2 regions of the Devosia sp. Soil_C_22 genome follow, and region 2 is predicted to be linked to the other one. Evidence: predicted binding sites of a transcription regulator. Region 2 holds the regulator's gene; the other holds the start of a gene.
What was found. The regulator PhoB, encoded in region 2, activates phosphate uptake and scavenging genes when phosphate is short. The targets are predictions, from matches to a motif close to TGTCATNNANCTGTCAT.
Positions count from the first base shown of each region.

Region 1: AC3A6I_RS10805 (esterase-like activity of phytase family protein) is a predicted target of PhoB. The motif match lies at 5,214-5,230, and genes of this name have one in related genera.

Region 1 covers NZ_JBDGIY010000001.1:2,224,114-2,231,243, reverse strand. Annotated here, with positions in the region: gene AC3A6I_RS10825 (endonuclease/exonuclease/phosphatase family protein) at 1-43, opposite strand, end outside; gene cls (cardiolipin synthase) at 50-1,507, opposite strand; gene AC3A6I_RS10815 (DMT family transporter) at 1,690-2,601, shown strand; gene AC3A6I_RS10810 (ATP-dependent helicase) at 2,718-5,126, opposite strand; gene AC3A6I_RS10805 (esterase-like activity of phytase family protein) at 5,284-7,130, shown strand, end outside.
Region 2 covers NZ_JBDGIY010000001.1:690,945-698,074, forward strand. Annotated here, with positions in the region: gene pstC (phosphate ABC transporter permease subunit PstC) at 1-74, shown strand, start outside; gene pstA (phosphate ABC transporter permease PstA) at 77-1,444, shown strand; gene pstB (phosphate ABC transporter ATP-binding protein PstB) at 1,471-2,298, shown strand; gene phoU (phosphate signaling complex protein PhoU) at 2,317-3,021, shown strand; gene phoB (phosphate regulon transcriptional regulator PhoB) at 3,057-3,758, shown strand; gene AC3A6I_RS03285 (efflux RND transporter periplasmic adaptor subunit) at 3,894-5,117, shown strand; gene AC3A6I_RS03290 (MacB family efflux pump subunit) at 5,129-7,078, shown strand.

The DNA of each region.
Region 1 (7,130 bases), 1.5 Mb from region 2:
TGCCGATGGATTTGCGGATGTTGTAGGAGGCGACCTTGACCATGAGAACTCAGAGGATTGGCGACAAAAGCCGTCCGGCATTGGCGATGAAACGGGCGAAGGGATTGCGCTTCTGCACTTCTTCGCGGGTGACTTTGCGGCAATGGGTGAAATCGGTCTCGAGCATTTTCTCGACGTCCTCGATCACCTGCTTGTCGGTCATCCAGACGGTCATCTCGAAATTGATGGCGAAGCTGCGGTTGTCGAAGTTCACGCTGCCGACGCCGGCGATGCGGTCGTCCATCAGCAGCACCTTCTGATGCAGGAAGCCGCGATGGTAGCGGTAGATGGAGACGCCGTGTTCCACCATGGCATCGGCATGGGCATTGCTGGCGAGCCAGACCAGCAGGTGATCGGGCTTGGCTGGCAGCATGATTCGGACATCGACGCCGCGCATGACGGCAGCGTAGAGAGCTGTGCGCATATCGGTGTCGGGCACGAAATAGGGGCTGACGACCCACAGGCGCCGGCGGGCCTGGCCGATGATATCGGCAAAGGCGATGGCGTTGGCCTCGAGCTTGTCGGCTGGGCCGGTAGCCATGACGAGCGTGGAGACGTCGCCGACTTCCTCGACCCGTTCGGGTGGCGGCAGCTCGAGGGCATGATCGGTAGCCCAGAGCCAATCCTCCTGGAAGATCAGTGAAAGAGACGAGGCGGCGGGACCTTCGATGCGGATCTGGGTGTCGCGCCAGGCGCCGAATTTCTTGTCCTCGCCCAGGTATTCGACGCCAACATTGGCGCCGCCGGTCCAGGCGACCTTGCCGTCAACGACGACGTTCTTGCGGTGATTGCGATAATTGATCCGCATCGGGCCGAAGACGCGCAGCAGCTGGTGGCGGTGATTGAAGCCGTAGATCAGGACACCCTCGTCCTTGAGGCGCTTTTTGTAGGCGCCCGAAAGGCGGGTGCTGCCGACATCGTCGTAAAGCACATAGACCTTCACGCCGGCGCGGGAGCGCTCGATGAGGGCGTCGGCCAGGCGCTGGCCGAGGGCATCGTGGCGGATGATGTAGAACTGGACCAGCACGTAGACCTGGGCCTCGGCGATGCCGGCGATGATCGAATCGAACGTCGCCTTCCCGTCGATGAGCAGGTCCACCTTGTTGCCGGCGATGAAGGGCATGCCGGCGGCACGGCGTTGGACCGGCCACTCGTCGCCCGTTTCGCGGTCGATGACGGCCAGATCCTCGCTGCGCAAAAGACGGGAATGGCGCACCTGCAGCTTGGTGTTGGCGTAGCTGTCGAAATGCTTCCAGCCGAAGACGAGATAGACCAGTGCCGTGGGGAAGGGCAGGAAGGCGAGCGAGACGAGCCAGGCGATCGAGCCCTGCGAGGTGCGCGAGGCGCTGATCTCGCGAACGGCGCAGATGATGGCTAGGGCATAGAAGCCGGCCAGCACCATGGCGATGATGGGGATGCTCTCGATGACGCTTTCCGCCATCTCCGTCACGTCGACAACTTCGCCCATCGAGCCTCCCGCACCGCCAGCCTAAGACTAATATCCGATCGTTCGCCGCTGGCTAGTGCCGACCACCGGCGCGATGGGAGTTGCGTCCACCAACGAACGCCGCGATTGTGGGGTTGCCTGCCGATTTCCCCCACAATGAGCTTGCCGTGTCGACCCCCACGCCCAACCCACGTGAAAACGCGATGGCTGGGATCGGTTTCAAGCTGGGTTCGGTATGCCTGTTCCTGGGCATGTCGAGCTTCCTCAAGGCGGCCGAGAACGTGCCGGCCGGGCAGTTGGTGTTCTTCCGCTCGGCCTTCGCCATCCTGCCGATCATCGTCTACCTGATCTACCGGCGCGAGCTGCTGGTGGGGCTGCAGACCAAGCATCCCGTGAGCCATTTGTGGCGCGGGCTGGTCGGCACGGGCGGCATGATGACCGGGTTTTTCGCGCTGACGCAGCTGCCGCTGCCCGAGGCGATCACCATCAACTATGCAACGCCGCTGCTGATCGTGGTGTTTTCCGCACTGTTCTACCACGAGCGGGTGCGGCTCTACCGCTGGAGCGCGGTGCTGGTCGGGCTCGTGGGCGTGGTGATCATCATCTGGCCGCGGCTCACGGTATTCTCTGGCGGGGTCGGGGACCTGACCGGGGCAACGCTGGGGGCGATCTCGGCGCTGGTATCGTGCTGCTTTTCGGCGACCGCCATGGTGCTGGTGCGGCGGCTGGTCGACACCGAGCGCTCGGCGACGATCGTGCTCTATTTCTCCTCGATCTCGGCGCTGCTCGGGCTCTGCACCCTGCCGTTCGGCTGGGTGATGCCGACGACCGAGCAGTTCGCGCTGCTGGTGGCGGCCGGGATTTTTGGCGGGATCGGGCAGATCCTGCTCACCGAATCCTACCGGCATGCCGACATGTCGGTGGTGGCGCCGTTCGAGTATGCCTCGCTGCTGCTGTCGGTGGCGGTGGGCTATTTCTTCTTTGCCGAGGTGCCGAGCCTGCCGATGCTGGTGGGCGGCTCGATCGTGGTGGCGTCGGGGCTGTTCATCATCTACCGCGAGCACCGGCTGGGGCTGGAGCGGAAGCGGGCGAGCGAGGTTAGTCCGCCGCAGTAGGGTGGCTCAGGTTTCCTCGCGCTGTGAGTGCGGCATCTACCTCAGGATGGGATCCCGGCCTGCGCCGGGATGACCCGGTGGGTGGGCGCGATTGTGCCCCCGCTGAGGGTTGAGGGTCATCCCTTCTGGACGAAGCTCTCCAGCACCTTTTTCTTGCCGGCTTTTTCGAAGTCGATCGAGAGCTTGTTGCCTTCGATCTGCTCGATGGTGCCGTAGCCGAATTTCAAGTGAAAGACACGCTGGCCGACAGAGTACTTTGAGCCGCGGCCGTCGTCGGTGGAGCGGGCGACGAGGTCGCCGTCGATGGTGATCGGGCCGGCCGATTTGCGTGAGCTGGCCTGGGCGCGGGCGCGCTGCCAGCCGGGCGTTTCGTAGAGGGAATCGAACGGGTCGCGGGTGTCGAAGCGGCTGCTGGAGCGGCCGCCATAGCCGTAACCGCCGTAGGAGGAGCCGGTGTCCTTCACTTCGACGGCGGCGGCGGGCAGCTCGTCGAGGAAGCGCGACGGGATGGCGGATTGCCAGAGGCCGTGGGTGAGGCGGTTCTGGGCGAGCGAGACGCGCAGGCGTTTTCTGGCGCGGGTGAGGCCGACATAGGCGAGGCGGCGCTCTTCCTCGAGGCCGGCGCGGCCGCTTTCATCGAGGGTGCGCTGGCTGGGGAACAGGCCTTCCTCCCAGCCGGGGAGGAATACGGTGTCGAACTCGAGGCCCTTGGCGGAGTGCAGGGTCATGATCGAGACGGCGTCCTCGGCTTCGCCACTGTCACGGTCCATGACCAGCGAGACGTGCTCGAGGAAGCCCTGCAGCGAGTCGAACTCGCTCATCGAGTTGATGAGTTCCTTGAGGTTTTCGAGCCGGCCCTCGGCCTCGGCGGACTTATCGTTCTGCCACATCTCGGTGTAGCCGGACTCGTCGAGGATCTGGGCGGCGAGCTCGGCATGCCACGGACTGCGGCGGGGGATGCCGGGGGCGGTATCTTCGTCGACCTGCTTTTCGCCCCCGGGCGGGGTCTGCATGCGCCAGTTCCAGTCGTCAAACTGGGCCATCAGCTCGCGCAGGGTGGTGCGCGGCTTGGCCTTCAGTTCTTCGGTTTCGATGAGCATGCGCACGGCGCCGGTCAGCGTCGTGCCCTGCAGGCGGGCGGTTTCGTGGAGCAGCTTCACTGTGGTGTCGCCGAGGCCGCGCTTGGGGACGTTGACGATGCGCTCGAAGGCGAGGTCGTCGTTCTGGTTCACCACCAGGCGGAAATAGGCGATGGCGTCACGGATTTCCTTGCGCTCGTAGAAGCGCGGGCCGCCGATGACGCGGTAGTTGAGGCCGAGCGTGATGAAGCGCTCTTCGAAGGCGCGCATCTGGTGGGAGGCGCGCACGAGGATGGCCATGGAGTTGAGCACGTCGCCGCCGCGCTGGAGCTGCTCGATCTCCTCGCCGACCTGGCGGGCTTCCTCGTCGCTGTCCCAGACGGAAGTGACGTGCACGAGGTCGCCGGCCTCGCCGACATCGGTGTGCAGGGTCTTGCCTAGGCGGCCCTGGTTGTTGGCGATGAGGTGGGAGGCGGCCTTGAGGATGTTGGAGGTCGAGCGGTAGTTGCGCTCGAGTCGGATCACCTTGGCGCCCGGAAAGTCCTTCTCGAAGCGCAGGATGTTGTCGACCTCGGCGCCGCGCCAGCCATAGATCGACTGGTCGTCGTCGCCGACAACGCAGATATTGGCTTCCGAGGCCGGGCGGCCCTGGGCGAGGAGGCGCAGCCAGAGATACTGCGCGGTGTTCGAATCCTGGTACTCGTCGACGAGGATGTATTTGAAGCGCCGATGGTACTCGGCGAGCACATCCGGGTGCTCCTTGAACAGCTTGATGTTCAACAGCAGCAGGTCGCCGAAATCGGTCGCGTTGAGGGTGGCGAGCCGGGCCTGGTAGTCGTGGTAGAGATTGGGCAGGCGGCCATTGGCGAAGCCGGATTTTTCAGCCGGCGGCACGTCCTCGGGTAACCAGCCGCGGTTCTTCCAGCCATCGAGCATGCCGGCAAAGACGCGGGCGGGCCAGCGCTTCTCGTCGATGTTCTCGGCTTCGAGCAGCTGCTTGATCAGGCGGATCTGGTCGTCGGTATCGAGGATGGTGAAATCGGAGCGCAGCTTCACCAGCTCGGCATGGCGGCGCAGGATGCGGGCGCCGATGGAGTGGAAGGTGCCCAGCCACGGCATGCCTTCGACGCCCGAGCCGACGAGGTGGCCGATCCGCTCCTTCATTTCGCGGGCGGCCTTGTTGGTGAAGGTCACCGACAGGATCTCGGACGGCCAGGCGAGGCGGGAATTGAGGATGTGGGCGATGCGGGTGGTGAGCACGCGCGTCTTGCCCGTCCCGGCGCCGGCGAGGACCAGCAGCGGCCCCTCGGTGCTGAGCACGGCCTCGCGCTGTTCTTCGTTCAGCCCCTTCAGATAGCCGAGCCCGGCCACAGCGGGCTTGCGGCCCAATTGGCTGGTGATCGCACCGGCGGCGGGCCGGTCGAGGCGTTGCGGTTCAGATGCCATACGGGATTGACGAATCCTGTTTCGTTCTCATCGGCGAATATAGGGAGTGGGGCGGCCGATGTATACGTTCCGGGCATGTCACAGGACTGTCATGGGACTGTCACGCAAGCGTTGTGCGGCCTGCCTAAGCGTCAGCCCTCTTTTCAAGGGGGACTACATGCTGAAAAAGTCAATTCTGCTCGGCCTTTCGGCCAGCCTGCTCGCCGGCTCCGCCATCGGCGCCGAGTATTTCGACCGCATCGCCAGCTTTCCGGTGGCGCTGAACAACCCCGACGTTGAAGTCGGCAGCACCGAGAATTCCTCGGAAATCATCACCGCGACCGAAGACGGCATGACGCTCGTCTATTCGAACGCGCTGCTGGGCGGCATCGGCTTTGTCGACATCACCGACCCCAAGGCCCCCCAGGCCGGCGGTTTCGTGAAGCTCGAAGGCAGCCCGACCTCGGTGGCCGTGATCGGCGGCCGTGCGCTCGTTACCGTCGACACCACTGAAGATTTCACCGCGCCGACCGGCTATCTCGCCATCGTCGACATCGCGACCAAGACCCTCGAGTCCCAGTGCGACCTGGGCGGCCAGCCGGATGCCGTGGCCAAGAGCCACGATGCCTCGATCATCGCGATCTCGATGGAGAACCAGCGCAACGAGGACGTGAACGACGGTGACATCCCGCAGCTGCCGGGTGGCAACGTGACGTTCTTCAGCGTGGGCGAGGGCGGTGCGATCGACTGCTCGACCATGCGCGTCACCGACCTGACCGGCGTTGCCGATATCGCGCCGGAAGATGCCGAGCCCGAGTATACGGACTTCAACGGCAAGAACGAACTCGCGCTCACGCTGCAGGAAAACAACCACATCGTGATCATCAACGGCGAGACCGGTGAGATCATCAACGACTTCTCCGCCGGCGCGGTCGACCTCAAGAATATCGACGCCACCGAAGACGGCGTGCTGAGCTTCACCGAAAGCCAGGACGGGCGCCTGCGCGAGCCGGACGCCGTGCAGTGGCTCGACGACGACCGCATCGTGATCGCCAATGAAGGCGACTGGAAGGGCGGTTCGCGCGGCTTCACCATCTTCAACAAGGACGGCACCGAGCTCTACGAGAGCGGCCCGGCGCTGGACTATATCGCGGCCACGCTCGGCCACTATCCGGAAGGCCGTTCGGACGCCAAGGGCGTCGAGCCGGAAGGCATGGAAGTCGGCACATTCGGCGACACCAAGTACATCTTCGTGAACCAGGAGCGCGCGTCGCTCGTGGCCGTCTACAAGGATACCGGCGCCGAGCCGGAATACATCCAGTCGCTCCCGTCGGGCGTCGGCCCGGAAGGCGCCCTGGCCATTCCGTCGCGTAACCTCTACGTCACCGCCAACGAGACCGACCTGTCGGTCGATGGTCTCGCCGGCTCGCATGTCATGATCTTCGAGCTGGCCGAGCGCGATGCTCCGGCCTACCCGCAGATCGCGTCGGACATGGTCGACGGCGTGCCGCTGGGCTGGGCTGCGCTGTCGGGCGCCGTTGCCGATGCCGAAAAGCCGGGCACGCTCTATGCCGTGACCGACAGCGCCTTTGCGGAAGCGGCGATCTACACGGTCGACGCCACGCAGAAGCCGGCCAAGATCACCAACAAGGTCGTGGTCACGCGGAATGGCCATCCGGCCCAGAAGCTCGACCTCGAAGGCATCACGCAGGACGGTGAAGGCGGCTTCTGGCTGGCTTCGGAAGGCGATACGGCCAAGCTGACGCCGCATGCGCTGTACCACGTCAATGCCGATGGCGAGATCGAAGACGAGTTCGCTTACCCGGCCTCGCTGCTCAAGGGCGAGACCCGTTCGGGCTCGGAAGGCATCGCCAAGATCGACGACACGCTCTGGATCGCCATCCAGCGCGAGTGGAAGGATGACGAGAAGGGCTTTGTGAAGCTGCTGGCCTACAACACCGACAGCGAAGAATGGGGCGCGGTGCGCTATCCGCTCGAGAAGGCTCCGGAAGGCGGCTGGGTCGG
Region 2 (7,130 bases):
TCTTCGTCGTCACCCTGTGCCTCAACATCTTCGCGCTCTACATCGTTCGGCGCTTCCGGGAGCAGTACGAATAATCATGACCGACACGTTCGCAACTCGGGGCATGGCGTCTTCCTCCGATCGCACCAGGCTCGTTCGCGCCAGCCTTCGCCGCCGTCACATGAACGAGGCGATCTTCCGAGGGCTGGGCCTTGCTGCCATCATCGTCGCGCTTGGCTTCGTCGCGCTGCTGTTCGTCGATGTGGTGCGCAAGGGTATTCCGGCCTTCACGCAGTCGAACCTGCACCTCGCTATCAACTTCGATCCCGAGTTGATCAAGGTGGATCCGGCGCCGGCGCGTGCCGACTTTCCGTCGGAAGCCGCCTACAACGCTGCCAGCCTCAAGTGGCAGCGCGCGGTTGCTTTGCTGAACTGGAACAAGGTGATCGAGGCTTCGCTGCGCGCCGCCGCGCCGGCCGGGTTCGAGATCGACAGCCGTGCGATCCTCACCATCGCCGAGACCGATGCCCGTCACGAGGCGCGCGAGCGCTTCGTCGCCGACCCTTCGCTGCTTGGTAAGACCGTCGAGATGGACTTCCTCGCCTCGGCCAACGCCGACAACTGGATCAAGGGTAACATCGACCGCTCGCTCGGCGATGCCCAGCAGCAACTCGCTGCTCCAGCCCGTGCGCTCATCGATCAGTTCGTCGCCAACGGCACCATCTCGAGCGGCTTTGCCTGGTCGATCCTGACCAATGTCGACAGTCGCGCCGCGCCTGCGTCGGCCGGTCTGCTTGGCGCCTTCGTCGGTACCCTGTGGATGATGCTGATCGTCATCCTGCTGGCCGTGCCGATTGGCGTTTGCGCCGCGATCTACCTCGAAGAGTTCGCACCCAAGTCGCGGCTGACCGACCTGATCGAGGTCAACATCAACAACCTCGCGGCTGTACCCTCCATCGTGTTTGGTCTGCTCGGCGCGGCGGTGTTCATCAACTACATGCACCTGCCGATCTCGGCCCCGATTGTCGGCGGTCTTGTGCTGACGCTGATGACGCTACCGACCATCATCATCGCTACCCGTGGCGCGCTGCTGGGCGTCTCGCCGGCCCTGCGCCAGGCGGCGCTCGGTCTCGGCGCCAGCAAGACACAGATGGTGTTTCATCACGTCCTGCCGGTCACCTTCCCCTCGATCCTGACGGCAACGATCCTGGGTGTGGCCCACGCGCTCGGCGAAACCGCGCCCCTGCTGCTTATCGGCATGAAGGCGTTCGTCGCCGCCGTCCCCGCCACCCCGCTCGATCAGGCGACCGCTCTGCCGGTGCAGATCTACCTGTGGCAGGGCAACGAGAACCGCAATTTCTTCGAACCGCGCACGGCCGCTGCGATTATGGTGCTTCTCGCCGTGATGATCGCACTTAACGGCGTCGCTATCTATCTTCGGTCGCGCCTCGAGCGCCGGGCATAGTTTCGGGTTCGCCCAGGAGGCTTCAAATGGACATGTTGGCAGGCAAGGTCAAAATGGAAAACGCTCAGATCGCCCCAGGTTCGGATGCGGTCAACCACCCGATCCGCGTCCAGGCGCGCGATGTCACCGTCCACTACGGCGCCAAGCAGGCCCTGTTCGGTGTGTCGATCGATATTCCCGATCGTGCTGTCACCGCGTTCATCGGGCCCTCGGGTTGCGGCAAGTCGACGTTCCTGCGCTGCATCAACCGCATGAACGACACGATCGAGGGTTGCGTTGTCGGCGGCAAGATCAGCCTCGACAATGACGACATCTACGATCCAAATCTCGACGTCGTGGAACTGCGTGCGCGCATCGGCATGGTGTTCCAGAAGCCCAATCCGTTCCCCAAGTCGATCTACGAGAACATCGCCTACGGCCCGAAGATCCACGGCCTCACCAAGTCCAAGGCCGAGCTCGACGAGATCGTCGTGACCTCGCTGCGCAAGGCAGGACTGTTCAACGAGGTGAAGGACCGTCTGCACGAGCCGGGCACCGGCCTCTCGGGCGGCCAGCAGCAGCGCCTCTGCATCGCCCGCGCCATCGCCGTGGGCCCTGAAGTCATCCTGATGGACGAGCCCTGCTCGGCCCTCGACCCGATCGCCACCGCAGTGATCGAGGAACTGATCGACGAACTGCGCGAGAACTACACCATTGTCATCGTGACGCACTCGATGCAGCAGGCCGCCCGCGTCAGTCAGAAGACCGCGTTCTTCCACCTCGGCAACCTGATCGAGGAAGGCAAGACCGAGGACATCTTCACCAACCCCAAGAACAAGCAGACGCAGGACTACATCACCGGCCGCATCGGCTGACCGGACGAGGATCGATCAATGTCTACGCTCAACGAGCATATCGTTACCTCTTACGAGGAAGAACTGACCAACCTTGCCAAGCTCATCTTCGAGATGGGCGGGCAGGTTGAAGTGGCCGTATCGAACGCCACCCGGGCGCTGCTGCGGCTGGACCACAGCCTGGCGCGCCAGACCATCGATGCCGACAAGGCCATCGATGAGATGCAGAAGAAGATCGACGAGATCGCCGTCTCGATGATCGCCCGCCGCCAGCCCATGGCGACGGACCTGCGCGCCATCATCACCTCGATCCACGTCGCCAACGATCTCGAGCGCGTCGGCGATATGGCCAAGACCATCTCGCGCCGCACGTTGCAGATAGACGGGCTCAGCCTCGCGCCGAAATTCTACAACGGCGTCAAGCACATGTCCGACCTGATCCTGCGCCAGCTCAAGGCGGCGCTCGATGCCTACGCGACGCGCAACAGCGCCGCCGCCGTCGAAGTGTGCAACTCCGACGAAGAGATCGATGCGCTCTACACCTCGCTGTTCCGCGAACTGCTCACCTACATGATGGAAGATCCGCGCAACATCACGCAGTGCACGCATCTGCTGTTCTGCTCCAAGAGCCTCGAGCGCGTCGGCGACCACGCCACCAACATTGCCGAGCACGCTTACTACCTCGAGACCGGCCGCCAGATCGGGACTGCCCCCGACCAGCACCGTACGCAGGTCAAAGAGTAAGTCTGACCGACGAATCCACGACGGAGTGACCGCCGATGTCTGCTACCATCCTCATCGTCGAGGACGAGGCCGATCTCGCAGTATTGCTGCGCTATAACCTTGAGGCGGAGGGCTTTCGCGTTGCGACGGCCGCCTCGGGCGATGAGGCTGTGGAACGCATCCGCGACGGCGTGCCGGACCTGATCCTGCTCGATTGGATGCTGCCTGGCCTCTCCGGCATCGAGCTCTGCCGCCGCTGGCGGGCCCGCGAGGAAACCGCGCGCACCCCGATCATCATGATCACGGCGCGCGGCGAGGAAGAAGAGCGGGTTCGCGGCCTTGCGACCGGCGCCGACGATTATGTCGTAAAGCCGTTCTCGATCCCGGAACTGCTGGCCCGCATCAATGCGCTGCTGCGCCGCTCGAGCCCCCAGCTCGTGACCGCCGTACTGAAGGCCGGCGATCTCGAGCTCGATCGGACCAGCCACCGTGTCCGTCGCGGCGGCCGCGAGGTGCACCTGGGGCCGACCGAGTATCGCCTGCTCGAGTATCTGATGCGCCATCCCGGCCGGGTGTACTCGCGCGAGCAACTGCTCGATGGCGTGTGGGGCAACGATGTCTATGTCGACGAGCGCACCGTAGACGTACATGTCGGGCGCCTTCGCAAGGCGATCAACCGCCACCGCGACGCCGACCCGATCCGTACCGTGCGTGGCGCCGGCTATGCCTTCGACGAGCGCTTTGCCGCGCTGAGCTGACGTTGCGGACAGGTTGGAGCGCCCAGCGTTTCCAACCTGTCCAAGATTTCACCCACCTTACCAAGCCCTAACACGACTTTCGCGCTCCGCCTTCCTATGTGTAGGGCGGGCGGATATGGGCATTGAGGTGAACGAATGAAGCGTTGGCTTGCTGCTATCGGTGTGCTCGCTGTCTTGGGCGCCGCAGGCGCCGGCTGGGTCGTATTCAGCGCCCCGGCCAAGGATGCCATTCCCGCCACCACTCCGGTGACCCGCGGCTCCGTGGAGGAGACCGTGCTGGCCTCGGGGGTCATCCAGGCAAGTTCGCTGGTCAGCGTCGGTGCCGAAGTGTCGGGCCGCATCAAGTCGCTGAACGTCGCGCTCGGCGACGATGTGAAGAGCGGCGACGTGATCGCCGAGATCGATTCGCTGAACCAGGAAAACGCGGTGAAGGTTGCCGAAGCGGCGCTTGCCAACATCTCGGCCCAGAAAGAGATCAAGGAAGCAAGCCTCGCGCAGGCTCGCGTGGCGCTGGCGCGAGCTGAAAAACTCAACCCGAACAAGCTGATATCGGACGCAGACTACCAGACCGCGCAACTTGCGGTGCAGACCGGGGAAGCGGAGCTCAAGTCGATCGACGCGCAGATCCAGCAGGCCGAGCTCAGCGTCGAGTCGGCCAAGCTCGATCTCGATCGCACCCGCATCGTCGCGCCCATGGACGGCACGGTAGTCGCCGTCGCGGTGGAAGTGGGGCAGTCGCTGAACGCCAACACCTCATCGCCGACCATCGTCAAGATCGCCAACCTCGACAAGATGGTGGTGAAGGCCGAGATCTCGGAAGCCGATGTACCGCGCGTGCAGCCCGGCCAGCAGGTCTACTTCACCATCCTGGGCGATCCCGATACGCGGATCGACGCCACGCTGCGCGCTGTCGAGCCGGCCCCGGAGTCGATCGCCTCCGAGAGCGACACCTCGAGCGCGTCGACCGCCGTCTACTATAACGGGCTGTTCGACGTGGAGAATCCGGACCACAAGCTGCGCATCTCGATGACCGCGCAGGTGACCATCGTGCTCGATGCAGCCGAGGATGTGCTGACCCTGCCGGCCTCGCTGCTGACCACCAGGGCCCGCGATGGTGGCTATGTGCTCGCCGTGTGGAACACGGCCGACGAGAGGGCCGAACCGCGGCAGGTGCAGGTCGGGCTCAACAACAAGGTGACCGCCGAGATCACGTCGGGCCTGGAGGAAGGCGATCTCGTCGTCGATGCGAGCGGCCTGCGTGTCCGGACGACCGGCGGTGGCGCCGGCCAGGGTGGGGGCCGCAACCTGCTTGGCGGCGGCGGGCCGCGGATCATGATGGGTCCGGGCGGCGGCGGTTGAGGGCCCAGCCGATGACCGATCCCATCATCTCGATCCGCAAGCTGCGTCGCGAGTTTCCGGCGGGCAGCGAAAAGATCACCGTGCTCAAGGACATAGATCTCGACATCTACCCCGGCGAGATGGTCGCCATCATGGGCCAGTCGGGCTCCGGCAAGTCGACGCTGATGAACGTGCTCGGCTGCCTCGACAACGACTGGACCGGTGAATACCGGCTTGGCGGCCGCAACGTGGCGGCGCTGAAGCCGGACGAACTGGCCGAGCTGCGGCGCGAGTATTTTGGCTTCATCTTCCAACGCTACCAGTTGCTCGCCGACCTCGACGCGGTAGAAAACGTAGAGATGCCAGCCATTTACGCCGGGGCGCATAAAGCGCGGCGACGCGAGCGGGCTCACAAGCTGCTCGAGCGGCTGGGGCTGGGCGAGCGAATGACGCATCGGCCGAACGCCCTGTCGGGTGGCCAGCAGCAGCGTGTGAGCGTAGCTCGGGCGCTGATCAATGGCGGCGACATTATTCTTGCCGACGAGCCGACGGGTGCGCTCGACAGCCGGAGCGGCAAGGAATTGATGAGCCTGCTCAAGGAGTTGAATGCCGAGGGCCACACCATCATCATCGTCACGCACGATCCGTCGATCGCCGCCGAAGCCGGCCGGGTCGTCGAGATCAGCGACGGCGAGATTCTCTCCGACCGGCGCAGCGATGGGGCGGTGCGCGCCGCGTTGCCGGTCGAACCGATCAAGAAGATTCCGCGCTGGCGCGAGGCGCTGGAGCGGACGGGCGAGGCGTTCCAGATGGCGCTGCGGGCGCTGTCGAGCCATCGGCTCCGCACCTTCCTGACCATGCTGGGCATCATCATCGGCATTGCCTCGGTGGTGTCGGTGGTGGCGCTGGGGCAGGGCAGCCAGCAGGCGGTGCTGGAGCGGATCAGTTCGATCGGCACCAACACGATCAATGTGCTGCCGGGCGCGAGTGCGGCCGATCGGCGACGTGATGCCATCCGCACCCTGGTACCGGCCGATGCCGAGGTGATCGCTGCCAAGGGCTTTGCCGACAGCGTGACGCCGCAGGTCTCGTCCAGCGGGCAGGTTCGCTATCGCGGCGTTTCGGCCAACTCGCAGATCCAGGGCGTCGGCTCGGATTATTTCCGCGTCAACAACCGTAACTTCGTCGCCGGCACGAGCTTCGATGCGGCGAGCATCGACCAACTGGCGCAGGAGGCGGTGATCGACACGACCGGCCGGGACACGCTGTTTACCGATGGGCAGGACCCGCTGGGGCAGGTGGTACTGGTCGGCAACGTGCCGCTCCGCATCATCGGCGTGGTCGAGGCGAGCACCAACAATTTCGGGCCGCAATCCAACTCGATCAGCATCTGGATGCCTTACTCGACCGCGATGTCGCGTATCCTCGGGCAATCCTGGTTGTCCTCGATCACCGTGCGGGTGTCCGACACGGCGGATGTGGCGCAGGCCGAGGCCGAGATCGAGGCGCTGCTGACCCAGCGGCATGGTGCCACGGATTTCAGTCTGCAGAATACCGACACCATCCGCGAGACGATTCAATCGACATCCCAGACACTTACGCTGCTGATCTCGGCGATCGCGGTGATCTCGCTGGTGGTCGGCGGCATCGGGGTGATGAACATCATGCTGGTCTCGGTGCGCGAGCGGACGCGCGAGATCGGCGTGCGCATGGCGGTGGGTGCGCGGCAGGGCGATATCCTGCAGCAATTCCTCATCGAGGCGGTGCTCGTGTGCCTGATCGGCGGCACCATCGGCGTGGCGCTGTCGCTGGGCATCGGCTTTGGCGTCGAGCATCTGATCGAGGGGCTGAGCTTCATCTACTCGCCCACGACGATTGCCGCGGCCTTCATCTCCTCGACCCTGATCGGGGTGGTGTTCGGCTTCATGCCGGCCCGTTCGGCGGCGCGGCTCGACCCGGTGGTGGCCCTTGCCAGCGAGTAAATTGAACGATTGAACGGAATTCGTTCAATTCGTTCAGCGGCGGCGATGTTCG